2 regions of the Xanthomonas sp. AC360 genome follow, and region 1 is predicted to be linked to the other one. Evidence: predicted binding sites of a transcription regulator. Region 1 holds the regulator's gene; the other holds the start of a gene.

What was found. The regulator FliA, encoded in region 1, starts transcription of late flagellar genes. The targets are predictions, from matches to a motif close to TAAAGTTTNNCNNNCNNNGGCCGATAA.
Region 2: the regulator FliA is predicted to act here: its motif matches at 2,840-2,866, upstream of ACZZ0O_RS07340 (methyl-accepting chemotaxis protein).

The regions. Positions count from the first base shown of each region.
Region 1 covers NZ_OZ409846.1:3,798,093-3,805,755, forward strand. The annotation lists gene ACZZ0O_RS16250 (chemotaxis protein CheA) at 1-1,313, opposite strand, end outside; gene ACZZ0O_RS16255 (protein phosphatase CheZ) at 1,316-1,942, opposite strand; gene cheY (chemotaxis response regulator CheY) at 1,942-2,334, opposite strand; gene ACZZ0O_RS16265 (RNA polymerase sigma factor FliA) at 2,369-3,136, opposite strand; gene ACZZ0O_RS16270 (MinD/ParA family protein) at 3,133-4,017, opposite strand; gene flhF (flagellar biosynthesis protein FlhF) at 4,004-5,683, opposite strand; gene flhA (flagellar biosynthesis protein FlhA) at 6,887-7,663, opposite strand, start outside.
Region 2 covers NZ_OZ409846.1:1,732,542-1,740,204, reverse strand. The annotation lists gene ACZZ0O_RS07345 (YehS family protein) at 32-505, shown strand; gene ACZZ0O_RS07340 (methyl-accepting chemotaxis protein) at 694-2,811, opposite strand; gene hrpB (ATP-dependent helicase HrpB) at 3,119-5,620, shown strand; gene ACZZ0O_RS07330 (IS110 family RNA-guided transposase) at 5,847-6,767, shown strand; gene ACZZ0O_RS07325 (hypothetical protein) at 6,969-7,400, shown strand.

The DNA.
Region 1 (7,663 bases):
GCCAGCGGCAGTGCATACACCGCTTCGCCGGCCTGCACCAATAGCGTGGGCAGGATGGCCAGGGTCAACGGCACGCGAATCATGAAGCGGCTGCCGCGGCCCAGTTCGGACTGGATCTGGATCTGCCCGCTCAACTCGCGGATACGCGACTGCACCACGTCCATGCCGACGCCGCGGCCGGAGATATCGGTGACTTCGGCCTTGGTCGAAAAGCCCGGCATGAAGATCAGATGCAGGCATTCGTCGGTGCTCAGACGGGCAGCGGCTTCGGCGTCGATCAGGCCCTTGTTGCGGGCGATTTCGCGCAGACGTTCCGGGTCGATGCCGGCGCCGTCGTCCTGGATTTCGATGCTGACGTAGTCGCCTTCCTGCTGCGCGGACAGGCGCACATGGCCACTGCGTGGTTTGCCGGTGGCTTCGCGCAATGCCGGCGATTCGATGCCGTGGTCGATCGCATTGCGCACCAGGTGCACTAGCGGGTCGGCCAGGGCTTCGACCAGATTACGATCGAGCTCGGTTTCGGCGCCGACCAGTTCCAGTTCAACTTCCTTGGACAGGGTGCGCGCAACGTCGCGGGCCACCTTGGGGAAGCGCGCGAACACCTTGCTCACCGGCTGCATGCGGGTGCGCATGACCGCGGTCTGCAGGCGGGCGGTGGCGATATCCAGCACGCTGACCGCGCGGTCGAGTTCTTCGTCGCGCAGACGGGTGCGCAAGGTCTTCAACCGGTTGCGCGAGAGCACCAGTTCGCCAATCAGATTGACGATGGCGTCCAGGCGCTTGGTATCCACGCGCACGGTCTGTTCGGCTTCGGCGCCGCCCTTGGCGCCAGCTTTCGGTGCGGCCTTGGCGCCCGGCGCCGGCGCGGCATGGCCGTCGTCGTGCGCAGCTGCGGCAGCTGCCGCCTTGGGTGCGGCCTTGACCGCCGGCGGTCCGCTCTTGGCATCGAACTGTGCGATCAGCGACGGCGGTGCATGCGGCACGGGTTCGCCCGAGCCCATCGCATCCAGCATGGCCTGCAGATAATCCAGCGACTGCTGCGCGGCATCGAAGTGATGCGCCTGCAGCACCGCCTGGCCCGAGCGCGCCATGCCGAGGGTTTCTTCGGCGGCGTGGCACAGCTCCACCATGGGCTTGATCGCCAGAAAGCCGGCGCCGCCCTTGAGCGTGTGGAAGCCGCGGAACACCGCGTTGAGCTGGTCGGCTTCGTCTGGCGCCTGTTCCAGCGACACCAGCTGTTCGCCGAGGCGATCCAGGATTTCCTGGGCCTCGACGATGAAATCGGCAGCAATATCGTCTGGAACAGCACTCATGGTTACAACCCCAATCCGGACAGCAAATCGTCGGCGTCGTCTTGCGACACCGCGTGACGGTCCAGGCCCTTGACCGCAGGACCGGCAAGACCGCCGTCGTCTTTCTTCGGCTCGGTGCTCTTGGGCGGCAGGCCCAGCGCGCCGAAGCCTTCATGCACGCGGCGCACGATCCCGGCCACGCGGCGAATGATCTGCCCGCTGAGGTCCTGATAGCTCTGCGCCAGCGACAGCTCGGTGAGGTTGTGGCGCATCTGGTCCATCAGCGCGCCCTGGTCCTGATTCAGACCGCCGTCGCGCAGCTTGTTGGCCAGCTCGCGGCATTCTTCGACCAGATCCAGGGTGCGATGGCTGGCCTTTTCGGTCATTTCCACCACGTGGTCCAGGCGCGAGCAGGCATCGTCCAGTTCGCCGGCTTCTTCGGGCACGGTGGGCAGCTCGCCCAGCGCCTGCCCAAGTTCGCGTGCGAGCCGGCTCAGGCCCTGCATCATCGGACGCGTGCGCAGGGCGGCGAGGTGATCGACCTCGCGCTTCCAGGCAGCTTCGTCACCGCTTTCCAGTGCATCAAGCGCACCTTGCAGACGCTCGATCAACGCAGCGCGTTCGGCATTGGTCTCCACGGTGGCGTTCATCAGGCGGTCGCCGCCAGACGTTCGAATACCTTGCCCAGCTTTTCTTCCAGCGTCTGCGCGGTGAACGGCTTGATGATGTAGCCATTGACGCCGCACTGCGCCGCTTCGATGATCTGCTCGCGCTTGGCTTCGGCGGTCACCATCATCACCGGCAGGTGCTTGAGCTTAGCGTCGGCGCGGATGTTGCGCAGCAGGTCGATGCCGGTCATGCCGGGCATGTTCCAGTCCGTCACCACAAAATCGAACGGGCCCGAGCGCAATGCAGCCAGCGCGCTGTTGCCGTCTTCGGCCTCTGCGGTATTGGTGAAGCCGAGATCTGCCAACAGATTCTTGACGATACGTCGCATCGTCGAGAAGTCGTCCACGATCAGGATCCGCATGTTCTTATTCACATCAAGCTCCTAACACGAAAAAATACGCGAAAAATTAGTCGTCAATTTCGACACCGGCGTCGGCCAGTTCGAAGACTTTGAGGCGGCCGCGCAAACGCACCACGGCCTGGCCATGGATCTGGCAGACGCGCGACTCGCTGACACCGAGCACAGCGCCGATTTCCTTCAGGTTCAATTCCTGTTCGTAGTACAGCGACAGCACCAGCTGCTCGCGCTCGGGCAACTGGCCGATGGCCTTGCCCAGCTCGCGGCCGAATTCGCCACGCTCCATCATCTGCTGCGGGTTGGGGCCACCCTTGGCGGTGGTGTCCAGCTCGCCGTGATCTTCGATGCGCGATTCCAGGCTCAGCACCTGGCCGCGTGCGGCGTCTTCCATCAGGCGCAGGTAATCGGGCAGCGGCATTTCCATCGCGGCGGCCACTTCGGTGGCGGCGGCGGCGCGGCCGGTGTTCTGCTCGATCTTGCGCACTGCGGCGGCGGCGTCGCGGGCACGGCGGTGTACCGAACGCGGCACCCAGTCGCCACGGCGAATTTCGTCGATCATCGAGCCGCGGATACGGATCGAGGCGTAGGTTTCGAACGAGGCGCCCTGGTCGGAGTCGTAACTGCGCGAGGCTTCGATCAGGCCGATCATGCCGGCCTGGATCAGGTCGTCCACTTCCACGCTGGCCGGCAGACGCGCCGCCAGATGGTGGGCGATGCGGCGGACCAGATCGGCGTGCTGGGTCACCACGTCGTTGGCGTTATTGCGCTGCACGGCGCGGTACTGCGCGGTGGCCGTGGTTGCGGTAGCAGTGCTCATGCGGCCACTCCCCGTTGGATGATGCGTTCGACAAAGAACTCGACGTTGCCGCGCGGCACGGTGGGAGCCTGCCAGCGCGAGGTACGGCGTGCGATTTCGGCAATGGCCTGCGCCGACGGACTGGCGGGATACGCCTTGATGACGGGTTGCTGACGCTGCACCGACAGGCGCAACCAGTCGTCCTGCGGCACGTGGCCGAGATAGTTCAGCGACACATCGCCAAGGAACTTTTCGCAGACGCGCGAGAGCTTGTCGTACAGCAGGCGGCCTTCGTTGGGGTCGCGCACCATGTTGGCGATGATCTGCAGGCGGTCCACGCCGCGTTCGCGCGAGAGCACCTTGATCAGCGCGTAGGCGTCGGTGATCGAGGCCGGCTCGTCGCAGACCACCACCACGGTGTCCTGGGCGGCCTGGCAGAAGGTCAGCACGCTGTCGGTGATGCCGGCGGCGGTGTCGATGACCATCACGTCCAGGTCGCGTTCCAGTTCGGAGAACACATTGACCAGGCCGATGTGCTGGGCCGGAGCCAGTTCCGCCATGTGGCGGCGACCGGAGGCGGCCGGCACCACCAACACGCCGCCCGGGCCTTCGATGATCACTTCATCGAGCGTGCAGCGGCCGGCGATCAGGTCGGCCAGGGTGAACTTGGGCGAGAGTCCCAAGACCACATCCAGGTTGGCCAGGCCAAGGTCGGCGTCCAGCAGCAGGGTGCGTTTGCCCATGTCGGCAAGCGCCACGGCCAGGTTGGCGGAGATGTTGGTTTTGCCCACGCCGCCCTTGCCACCGGTCACGGCAATCGTGCGCACCGGGCCCAAGGGCTCGGGACGGGTCGCCGTCAGGGGGAAGGCGTTGGTCAGCTTTGCGTATTCACGCGACTGCATGGTTGTGCTCCGGAGTACAGGGCTTATCGGCAGCGCGCCGTAAATCTTCAAGACGAAGAACGAGACTGGCGGCATTGGCGCGGTGCAGGTCGTCTGGGACCCGCTGTCCGTCAGTCACCCAGGTGATGGGCAGTTGGTGGTCGACCACCACCGACAAGGCGCTGCCGAAGCGGCCGGTCTCGTCGAGTTTGGTCAGCACCACGCCTTGGGGTTTGGCGTGGGCGAAGCGGCGCACGACCTCGTCGAGGTCGGCAAAATGAGAGTTGGCGGGCAGCACCAGCAGCGAGGTGACCTGCTGGGCGGCGCGCAGCCAGTTCAGCTGGGCGGCCAGGGCGCGGTCGCGCTGGCCCATGCCGGCGGTGTCGATCAGCACCAGCTTGTAGTCGCGCAGGCGATCCAGCAGCGCGAGCAGGCTTTCGGCGCTGTCGGCCTCGTGCACGGCGATGCCGAGCTGGCGGCCGTAGCTGTGCAGCTGCTCGCGGCCACCGACGCGCAAGGTATCGGTGGTGACCAGGGCCACGTCGCGCGGGGCGTGCTGGGCGGCGAAGCGCTGCGCCAGCTTGGCGATGGTGGTGGTCTTGCCGGCACCGGTCGGGCCGACCAGGGCGATCACGCCGCCGCGTTCCAGCGGGTCGATCGGAGCCACCGGCAGACGCTTGGACAGCAGGCCCAGCATCAGCCCGCGGCCGCGGTGCAATTCGGTATCGGCCGGGATCTGCATGGCGACATCGCGGGTCAGGCCGGCATCGAAGCCGTAGTCGTCCATCAGCTCCAGCGCCTGCGCACGCACCGGGGAGCCACGCAGGCGCTCGTCGGTGAGGCGGTTCATTTCGCGCTCGATCATCTGACGCATCAGCGCCAGTTCGCCACGCAGCTGCTTGAGTTCTTCGTCGTTCTGCGGGAGCGGCGCGGCGGCCACCGGCACCGCGGCCAGCGCGGCGGGGGCGACGACGATCGGCGGCAACGCGGCTGGCGGCAGGATCTGCGGCAGCGCGTCGTCCAGGCCGAAGTCGGCCTCGTCGTCGAATGCATCGTCGTCCTGCCCATGCGCGGCGTAAGCCGGGGCGGCGAGGGCTGCGGCAACGACCGGGGTCGGTGCCTGCACCGGAGCGGCCTGCACGGCGGGGCGCTGCACCGGGGCGGTAGTCAAAAAGTCGGCGAACAGCTGTTCCGGCACGGCCGACAGCGCGTGTTCCTGACGCTGCACAACCGGGGCGGCGACATCCTGCACGGCCGGCATCGGCACCACGCTGCGGATCGGGGCGGCCACCGGGGCCTGACGCGGCACGCTGACCGGCTGACGCAGGGCCATCGCAGCAATCATTTCTTCGGCGGCGCTGGCAACGCGCTGGCGGTGGCTCATGCCGTTCTCGGCGGCCGGCTTGAGCGGGGCATGCACCGGAGCGGCCGGGCGGGTAGCGGCCTGCGCCGGAGCCTGCTGCACGGGCGCCTGCTGCAGCGGAGCGGTGTGGGTGATCGGCGCATCGGAGCGTGCGGTTTCCAGCGCACGCTGCACGAGTTCTTCGTCGTAGTTGCTGGCAGCGACGATCTCGATGCCTTCAGCGGTACGACGGTTGGACAGGATCACTGCATCCGGGCCGTGCTCTTCACGCACCATGCGGAATGCGGTGCGCATGTCCGGGGCGACAAAGCGTTTGATCTTCATGCCACGTGCCTCCAGGAACGGGACCCGCCGGACGCCGGACGGGTGCGCGATGAATGTGGGTGTGTTGCCAGCGTCATGAGTTGCCTGTCCCGTTCGGTTGTTCCAAGTCCTGCCATCCGCCCCGCAGCGGTGGTGCTGTCTGCGGTCTCGCCAGAGCTAATGCACGCGGCGTGCCAAAACGGCGGTGCTGGGTTTTTGGCGAGTGGGTGCGGGGTGCGCGCGGAGGAGACTAGGTACTGACGCCGAGCCGGGCTTGCTGCGCTAAGTGGATGTTCTGATTGAATTTTTCGACGGCATTGGGTGCCGGTGCGGCGGCGTCCCTGTGTTGGACGGCTGCGCAGATCGCGTCTGTTGGAGCGCATTGAACGCCCGCGCGAACCGCAGCAGCGCCGTGCTCGTCGTGCTTCCCAGGGTCGGTGGCATGCAATCGATTGGGATTTTGCCGAGTGGCGGATTTCCGGCGCCTGGCGTTGGCGGTTGGTGGCCGCCCTGCGGCGATTGCTGGAGGACGCGATAGAGGCTGTCGGGCTATACCGGAGCGCCGATGCAGTCGTAGGAGCGCACCTGGGCGCGATGGGCTGTATCGGTGAAGCCCGTCGCGCCCGCGTGCGCTCCTACGGAAAGGGGGCCACGATGTTGCTTAGTGGTAGGTCGTCGTCCAAGACATCGCGCGTTGCCGCGGTTGAGCATGCAGAGCGGGGTCAACTGCGCCTGGTCAGGGTGCACGCTGCATCTTAGGAGCGCACCTGGGCGCGACGGGGCTGTCCCGGTAAATCCCTCGCGCCCGGTTGCGCTCCTACACAAGCGGTGTCGGCGACGTTGTCCAGTCCGAGCTGTGCTGTCTTCTTGGGATCTCGCATCCCAGCGGTTAACCCTTCTGGATCAAAGCTCACCCGCGTTGTCGGATGACCCAGTACGCCGTAGGAGCGCACCTGGGCGCGATGGGGCTTTCCCGGTAAAGCCCTCGCGCCCGGGTGCGCTCCTACACACGCGGTGTCGGCGACGTTGTCCAGTCCGAGCTGTGCTGTCTTCTTGGGATCTCGCATCCCAGCGGTTGACCCTTCTGGATCAAAGCTCACCCGCGTTGTCGGATTACCCGGTACGTCGTAGGAGCGCACCTGGGCGCGATGGGGCTGTCCCGGTAAGGCTGTCGCGCCCGGGTGCGCGCCTACGGAATGGGGGCGATGACGGTGTGCGTTCGTCTTAGCTAATGGTGCCGACCAGCTTCAGGCGTTTGTCTTCCGGCACTTCGCTATACGCCAGCACCGACAGGCTCGGGACGCTGTGGCGGACCAGGCGGGCCAGGGCGGCGCGGACGGTGCCGGGCACCAGGACCACGGCCGGTTCGTTGCGGGCTTCCTGCTTGCCGACGCAATCGGCCAGGCTCTGGTGCAGGCGCTCGGCCAGACCGGGCTCCAGCGCCACACCGTTACCGTGGGTGGATTCCTGCAACACGCGCTCCAGCTGCGGGGCCAGGGTGAATACCGGCAGTTCGGCGGACATGCCGGCGATCTCCTGCACGATGAAGCGGCCCAGCGAGGTGCGTACCGCGGCGGTGAGGGTGGCCGGGTCCTGGCTCTGCGGGGCGTGCTCGACCAGCGCTTCGACGATCTTGCGCAGTTGACGCACCGGGATCCGCTCGATCAGCAGGTTCTGCAGCACGCGCACCACCACCGACAGCGGCAGCGCCTTCGGGGTGAGGTCTTCGACCATCTTCGGCGCGGTCTTGGCCAGGGTGGCCAGCAACTGCTGCACTTCTTCGTGGCCGAGCAGCTCCGGGGCGTGTTCGCGGATCAGGTGCGACAGATGCGTGGCCACCACGGTGGCCGGGTCGACCACGGTGTAGCCCATCGATTCGGCGTAGGAGCGCTGATGCGGTTGGATCCAGGTGGCATCCAGGCCGAACGCCGGATCCTTGCCGGGGATGCCGTCCAGCTGGCCGAGCGCACCGCCCGGGTCCAGCGCCAGCTCGCGGTCGGG
Region 2 (7,663 bases), 2.1 Mb from region 1:
TCCGGCGACAGGCCGGGGCCCCGGAATTGTCATGATCCACAACGATGTACTGCGCAGCATCCGCTACATGCTCGACCTCAGCGACGATAAGGTGGTGGAAATCACTCACCTGGCCGACCCCGAGTTCGCGCTCGACAAGCCGCAGGTACAGGCCTGGCTGAAGAAAGAAGACGAGCCCGGTTTCGAGCCCTGCACCGATGCGATGCTGGCGCGCTTTCTCGATGGCCTGGTGCTGCGCTTCCGCGGCCGCGACGAAAGTCAGCCGGCCCGCCCGCTGGAAACCCGCGTCGGCAACAACCTGGTGCTGAAAAAGCTGCGCGTGGCCTTCGAACTGAAGGACGTGGACATGCACGCCATCTTCGCTGGCGCCGGCTTCCCCCTGTCCAAGCCGGAACTGTCGGCCCTGTTCCGCCAGCCCGGCCACAAGAACTTCCGCCCTTGCGGCGACCAACTGCTGCGCGCCTTCCTCAAAGGCCTCACCGCCCGGGTGCGCGAAGCGGGGTGATGGTTTCAATGCCGATGCTTTCGACGCTCAGTCGATCAGCGTCGCAGCACTGCATCCCTACGCGATGACCGATCGCATACACACGCACACATCATGCGTGTGCGTGCAGACGGCGGACTGCCGCCTCCCGCATGAGAGCACTCCCACGCGAGAGGCCGTTCATCCAGCTATCTTGCCCGTCTGCAGACTCACGCAGCCACCACCAAGCGCGGCTTGCGTGCATCCAGTCGGAACACCGACACCGCTTCGCTCAGCTCCACTGCCTGTTCTTCCATCGCACGTGCGGCGGCCGAGGCTTCTTCCACCAACGCTGCATTGCGCTGGGTGGTTTCGTCCATGTCGTTGACGGTGCGCGCCACCTGTTCGATGCCCGACGATTGCTCGCGCGAGGCAGCGGAAATCTCGGCGATCAGCGTGGTGACCTGCTGCACCGATTGCACGATGTCCTGCATCGTGCGTCCGGCCTGATCCACGCGCGCGCTCCCGCGCGCCACGCTCTCCACCGATGCATCGATCAACTGCTTGACCTCCTTGGCGGCACCGGCCGAGCGCTGTGCCAGCGCGCGCACTTCGGAGGCCACCACCGCAAAGCCGCGGCCCTGTTCGCCGGCGCGCGCGGCTTCCACCGCCGCGTTCAACGCCAGGATATTGGTCTGGAACGCGATGCCGTCGATGACGCTGATGATCTCGGCGATCTTCTTCGACGACACTTCGATCTCGCCCATGGTATCGACCACGCTGGCGACCATCTCGCCGCCGCGGCCGGCGATGTCGGCAGCGGCCTGCGCACCCCGGCTGGCCTGCTGCGCGGTGTCGGAGTTCTGCCGCACGGTAGAGGTGAGTTCTTCCATCGAGGCGGCGGTTTCTTCCAGATTCGCGGCCTGTTGTTCGGTGCGTTGCGCCAGATCGCTGTTGCCGGCGGCGATTTCTGCCGAGGCGGTGCGGATGGTCTGCGCGGCCAGCGTGATATCGCCAACGATATCGGTCAGGCGTTGCACGGTGGCGTTGGCATCGTCGCGCATCCGCGCGAACACGCCCTGCTGGTTACCGCGCATGCGCGCGGTCAGATCGCCATCGGCAATCGCCTTGAGTAGCTGCGACAACTCGCCCAGATTCTGGTCCACGTTCTGCATCAGGCCATTGAGGCCCTCGACCATGCCGCGGAATTCGAACTTGTAGGCAGCGGCATTGCCGCGGGTCGCAAAGTCGCCGGCCGCAGCCGCTTCCACCAGGCCGCGAATTTCGCCATTGATGGCAGCCAGGTTGCGCTTGGTGGTGTCCATCGCATCGGTAATCTGCGCCTTTTCGCCCGGCAGGCGCGGCATGTCCACCGACATGTCGCCCACCGCGTAATGCTGCATCACCTGCAGCATGGTGCCGATCAGGCCCACCTGCGCGCCGATCAATCCGTTGGTGTCATCGACCATGCGGCCGTAAGCGCCGGGAAACGCCTGCGCGTCCATGCGGTAGCTCATCTGCCCGGCTTCGTGGCGCTGCGCCATGTCCGCCTGCGCGCTGGAGACATCGGTAAGCGTGTTGACCACCTGCCCCATTGCCTGGCCAAGCAGGCCGATTTCATCGCGATTGCTGACCGCAGCCCGCGCGGACAGATCGCCGGCCGCCACCAGGCGTGCCGCACGCGCGACGTTTTCGATGGGACGCACGATCGAGCGACGAATCCACCACCCCAACACCACCACCAGACATAACGCCGCGGCAATGGTGGCCAGCGCCGAATACACCAGCATGTGCTGCGCCGATTGCGAACTCGCCAGCACGGCCGCATCGGCCAACGCCTTGCTGCGCGCGACCAACGCCTCCAACGTCTGGCTGGGCGCGCGGTCCTTGCCCTTGACCAGCTGGTCGCCCACCTGGGTGTCGTAACCGGACTCGGCAAACTTGCCCAGCGCCGCTTCGTAGCTGACCTGCAGTGCCAGATGCGCCTTGGCAAAGTCCTGCGCCAACGTGCGCGCCTGCGGATCGGCCAGCGCGCCTGCCAGTGAGGTGACCGTGCCCTGCACGCTCTTGCCCTTGTCGCGGAAGGCAGTCAGATGTTTTTCGAGTTGTGCGGGATCGCGGCCCCGGATCAGCACGTTCTTCCATTCCTGCACCTGCAGGCGGAAATCGCGGGTGAGTTCTTCGCTGGCAGAGGCCTGCGCCACTTCCACCGGCACCTTGCCGGACAGACTCAACCAGGCAGAGCCCAGACCGCCAAGTGCGCATAACAGGATGATCGACAGACCAAGCGCAAGGGCGCCCAGCAGCTTGCTTTGCAGACTGACAAAACGCGGGGACGGGGTGGACATGGTCAATCCAATGACGGGTTCAACCGGGTTATCGACGCCGGCCATGCACTCTGAAGCATGCAAGCCTCCTGCATTTGCACTCGTCGGATCCGCCGCGCAGCAACCGAGCGGACGCTGCCGGAGCGGCTGTGGGGCGCATATCTTTGTGCACGCAGGCTCTTGGTCCGCAGCACGTCGCCGGGCAGCAAGCGCTGGCGGCAAGCCCAAGCAATTGCGTTGCCGACAGGCCATACGCCATTCCCTGACAGGCTTCACCTCGATCCCCGACCATCGCACCGGCGCGAGCAGGCCCGTATCCTTGCCGCGCATGACCGAACCTGCATTCCCCATCACCCCACTGCTGCCGCAGATCCGCGACAGCCTTGCCGCCCATCCGCGTCTGGTGCTCGAAGCCCCGCCCGGTGCCGGCAAGACCACCCAGGTGCCGCTGGCGTTACTGGATGCGCCCTGGCTGGCCGGCCGCAGCATCGTGATGCTGGAACCGCGCCGGGTGGCCGCGCGTAGCGCTGCGCTGTTCATGGCGCGCCAGTTGGGCGAGCCGGTCGGCGAAACGGTGGGCTACCGCATCCGCTTCGAAAACAAGACCTCTGCGCGCACCCGGATCGAGGTGGTCACCGAAGGCATCCTGACCCGGATGATCCAGGACGACCCGATGCTGGAACGCGTGGGCGCGCTGCTGTTCGACGAATTCCACGAACGCCATCTGGCCGGCGACCTCGGCCTGGCATTGGCGCTGGACGTGCAGGCACAGGTGCGCGACGACCTGCGCATCGTGGCGATGTCGGCCACGTTGGATGGCGAGCGGCTGGCCGGCTTTCTGGATGCGCCGCGCCTGAGCAGTGCCGGACGCAGTTTTCCGGTGGAGATCGCACATTTCCCCGCGCGCCGCGACGAAGCGCTGGAACCACAGACGCGGCGCGCAGTGGAGCATGCCCTGCTCACCCATCCCGGCGATGTGCTGGTGTTTTTGCCCGGCCAACGCGAGATCGCGCGCGTGCAAGGCGCCTTGCAGGACGCGCTGAACCCGGCCATCCAGGTATTGCCGCTGCACGGCGAGTTGTCGGTGGACGCGCAAAGCCAGGTGCTGCAGCCGGATGCGCAGGGCCGCCGCCGCGTGGTGCTGGCCACCAACGTGGCAGAGTCCTCGGTGACCTTGCCCGGCGTGCGCGCGGTGATCGACAGCGGCCAGGCGCGCGAGCCGCACTACGACCCCAACAGCGGCTTTTCGCGGCTGGATGTAGCCACCATTTCGCAGGCGTCGGCCGACCAGCGCGCCGGCCGTGCCGGACGCGTGGCCAGCGGCTGGGCGTACCGGCTGTGGCCGCAATCGCAGCGCCTGGAACCGCAACGGCGCGCCGAGATCACCCAGGTGGAACTGGCCGGCCTGGCACTGGAACTGGCGGCCTGGGGCAGCGATGCGCTGCGCTTTGTCGATGCCCCGCCCACCGGCGCGCTGGCGGCCGCACGCGAATTGCTGCAACGGCTGGGCGCGCTCAGCGACAGCGGCGGCATCACCGCGCTGGGCCGCCGCATGCTGGCGCTGGGCACGCATCCGCGTCTGGCCGCGATGCTGGCGCAGGCCGGCGCTGCATCGCGCCTGGCACTGGCCTGCGACCTGGCCGCGTTGCTGGAAGCGCGCGACCCGCTGCGGCAGGGCGGCGATGGATTGGCCGCACGCTGGCGCGCATTGGCGGCATTTCGCCAGGGCCGCAGCGCACCCGATGCCAACCGCGGCGGCCTGGCCGCGATCGACAGTGCCGCCAAACAATGGCGCCGCCGACTGCGCTGCGACACCGCCCCACCCACCAGCGTGGAGGCGCACGCGCTGGGCGACCTGCTCGCGCATGCCTTCCCCGACCGCATCGCCGCACGCCACCCCACCGACCCGTTGCGCTATCTGCTCGCCAACGGCCGCAGCGCGCGTCTGTTCGACCACAGCGACCTGCGCGGCGAACCGTGGCTGGTCGCCAGCGAGCTGCGCTACGAGGCCAAGGACGCCCTGCTGTTGCGCGCCGCTCCGGTCGACGAGGCGTATCTGCGCCGCAGCCTGCCCGAGCGCTTCGTGCAGCAGGACGTGGTGCAGTGGGACGCTGACAAACGCGCCTTGGTCGCGCGCCGGCAATCCAGCTTCGACCGCATCGTGCTCGACAGCCGCCCCGCCGGTCGCGTCGATCCCGCCCAGGCCGCTGGCGCACTGACCGAGGCAGTGCGCCAGCTCGGCCTGGACGCCCTGCCCTGGACCGAGACCCTGCAACAATGGCGCGCCCGCGTGCTGTCGCTGCGGGTGTGGATGCCCGAGCTGGAGCTGCCCGATCTCTCCGATGCCGCACTGCTCGCCTCGTTGGACCGTTGGCTGCGCCCGGCCTTCGCCGGCAAGACCCGGCTCGACGCGCTGGATGAGTCCAGCCTGGGCGAGGCGCTCAAGGCCGCACTGCCGTGGGAACGCCGCCAGGCCATCGACCGCCACGCTCCCACCCGCATCAGCGTGCCGTCGGGCATGGAACGCCAGATCAGCTACGCACTCGACCACACCCAGCAACCGCTGCCGCCGGTGCTGGCGGTCAAACTGCAGGAACTGTTCGGCTTGGCCGAAACCCCGCGCATTGCCGATGGCCGCATCCCGCTGACCCTGCACCTGCTCTCGCCCGGCGGTCGCCCACTGCAGGTCACGCAGGATCTGAAAAGTTTCTGGGCCACCACCTATCCGGACGTCAAAAAAGAAATGAAGGGCCGGTATCCCAGGCATCCATGGCCAGACGACCCCTGGACAGCTGCCGCAACCCATCGCGCAAAACCGCGCGGCACCTGACCCGCCTTGCTGTAGCCCCTTAGTTCTTGGGGATCTGCCAGATTAGGTGTCGAGAGCCGGCGTGGTCGACCGATAACCCATGGGTCTGAGCGACCGCGGGAGAGCGAGGTCGCCCCGCCGGAATCTCCTTGCAAACGCCCGAACAGTTGCTCGAGTAGGCGCTCGTAATGCTAAGGCTGGGCCGCACAGGAGAACTCTCGACCCTTCGAGCATAGCGGAGTTGTCCATGAGCGAGAGTGTCGGAATCGATGTCAGCAAGCGGTGGCTGGATGTGCAGGTGCACGGCCAACGCGACGGGCGGCGGTTTGCCAACAGCGTGTCGGGCCTGCAGCAGATGTGCACCTGGCTGGGGCCGGCGCACCTGCATCAAGTGGTGGTGGAGGCGACCGGCGGCTATGAGCAGCTGGCGTTGGAGAGCTTGTATGCGGCTGGGATGCCGGTGGCGCGTGTCAATTCTCGGCAGGCACGGGACTTTGCCAAGGCCACCGGTCAGCTGGCAAAGACGGATCGACTGGATGCACGCGTGCTGGCGCAGATGGCCGCGCTGTTGCCGCTGACGCGCTACCAGCCGGTAGAAGGCTGGCGCGCGCAGCTGCGCGCCTACCAGCAGCGCCGCACGCAGGTGGTGGCGATGGTGCAGCAGGAACGGCAGCGCCAGTCCCACCTGACCGACGCTTGGCTGTGCAGCCAGGCGCAGAGCAGCCTGCGGCACTTGCAGCAGCAGCTTGCCGAGCTGGACAAGCGTATTGCGCAGCAAGTGGGCGCGCGCGCCGAGCTGGCGGTGCTGAGCCAGGTCAAAGGCGTCGGCCCGGTGCTGTTGGCGAGCCTGGCGGCGCAGCTACCGGAACTGGGCAAACTCACCGGCAAGGCGATCGCCAAGCTGGTCGGGGTGGCGCCGCTTGCCCGAGATAGTGGCACGATGCGCGGCGCCCGCTGCATCTGGGGCGGGCGGGCTTGCGTGCGCCAGGTGCTGTACATGGCGACCCTGACGGCAGTGCGTTTCAACGAATCACTGCGCGCGTTTTACCAGCGGCTACGCGCGCAAGGCAAAGCGAGCAAGGTGGCGCTGGTGGCGGCCATGCGCAAACTGCTGGTGATCCTCAACGCAAAGCTACGAGATCAATTAGCGGCTGGCGCCGCCAGTTGATCAAGACAGTTGCTCTCCCGCTGGAAGAGGGTTTGGGGTGCGGGGACGGCAGTGCTCGTGCAATGCGAAGCGGCATCTCTCTCGAACGCAGGCAACAACGCTTTTTAACCGTTAGCCAAACGGCGCTTACTGCCGCTAACGCCGCCTATACGCCATTGGCCACAGACTGCAGGCCACGTACTCGGAAAGGAAACGCCTTCAATGAGCAAGCTGACTGTGATCACCGAACGCGCCCTGGAGCGTGCCCTGGAACTGGCCGGCACCGCCGGCGACCAACTGCGTCATGCCGCATCCACTGCGGGCGACCAGGCACGTAGCGCCGGCAGCAGCCTGCGTCATTTCGGTCCGGGTGCCAGCGAATGGCTGAAGACCGGCGTGGCCCTGGGCGCAGTGCGCAGCGGCGGCAAGGCGGCCAGCAAGCTGGTCAAGCGCAACCCGGCCATCACCGTGGCGGCCGCTGTTGCCGGCCTCGGCCTGATCGGCTATGCGGTGTACCGCAAGCGCCAGCGCGATCAGCAGGTGCTGGGGGGCAACGTGCACCGTCTGGATCGCGAACACGCCAGCAATGCCAACGCACGTCGCGCCGCCTACCAGCGCCGCGCTGCAGTGACCCCGAGCGACGGCGTCGAATAAGACACCGAGTCCGTCGAACAGGCGGATTGGGCTGCACGCCACAACGCCACGGCCTCGCGCCGTGGCGTTGTCGTTTGTGGGCAGGCATTTCACAGCGCTGTGTGGCACTCAGCCGCACAGCAACCCACTGCGTTGCCGGATCGCTACGCCGCTTTAGAGCAGCTAAGAAAAACGACTGCGCCCATCGTCAGGCGGGCGGGGCCTGTGCTCGGTGCTCGGTGCTCGGTGCTCGGTGCAGCATGGAATACCCGTACACGTACACG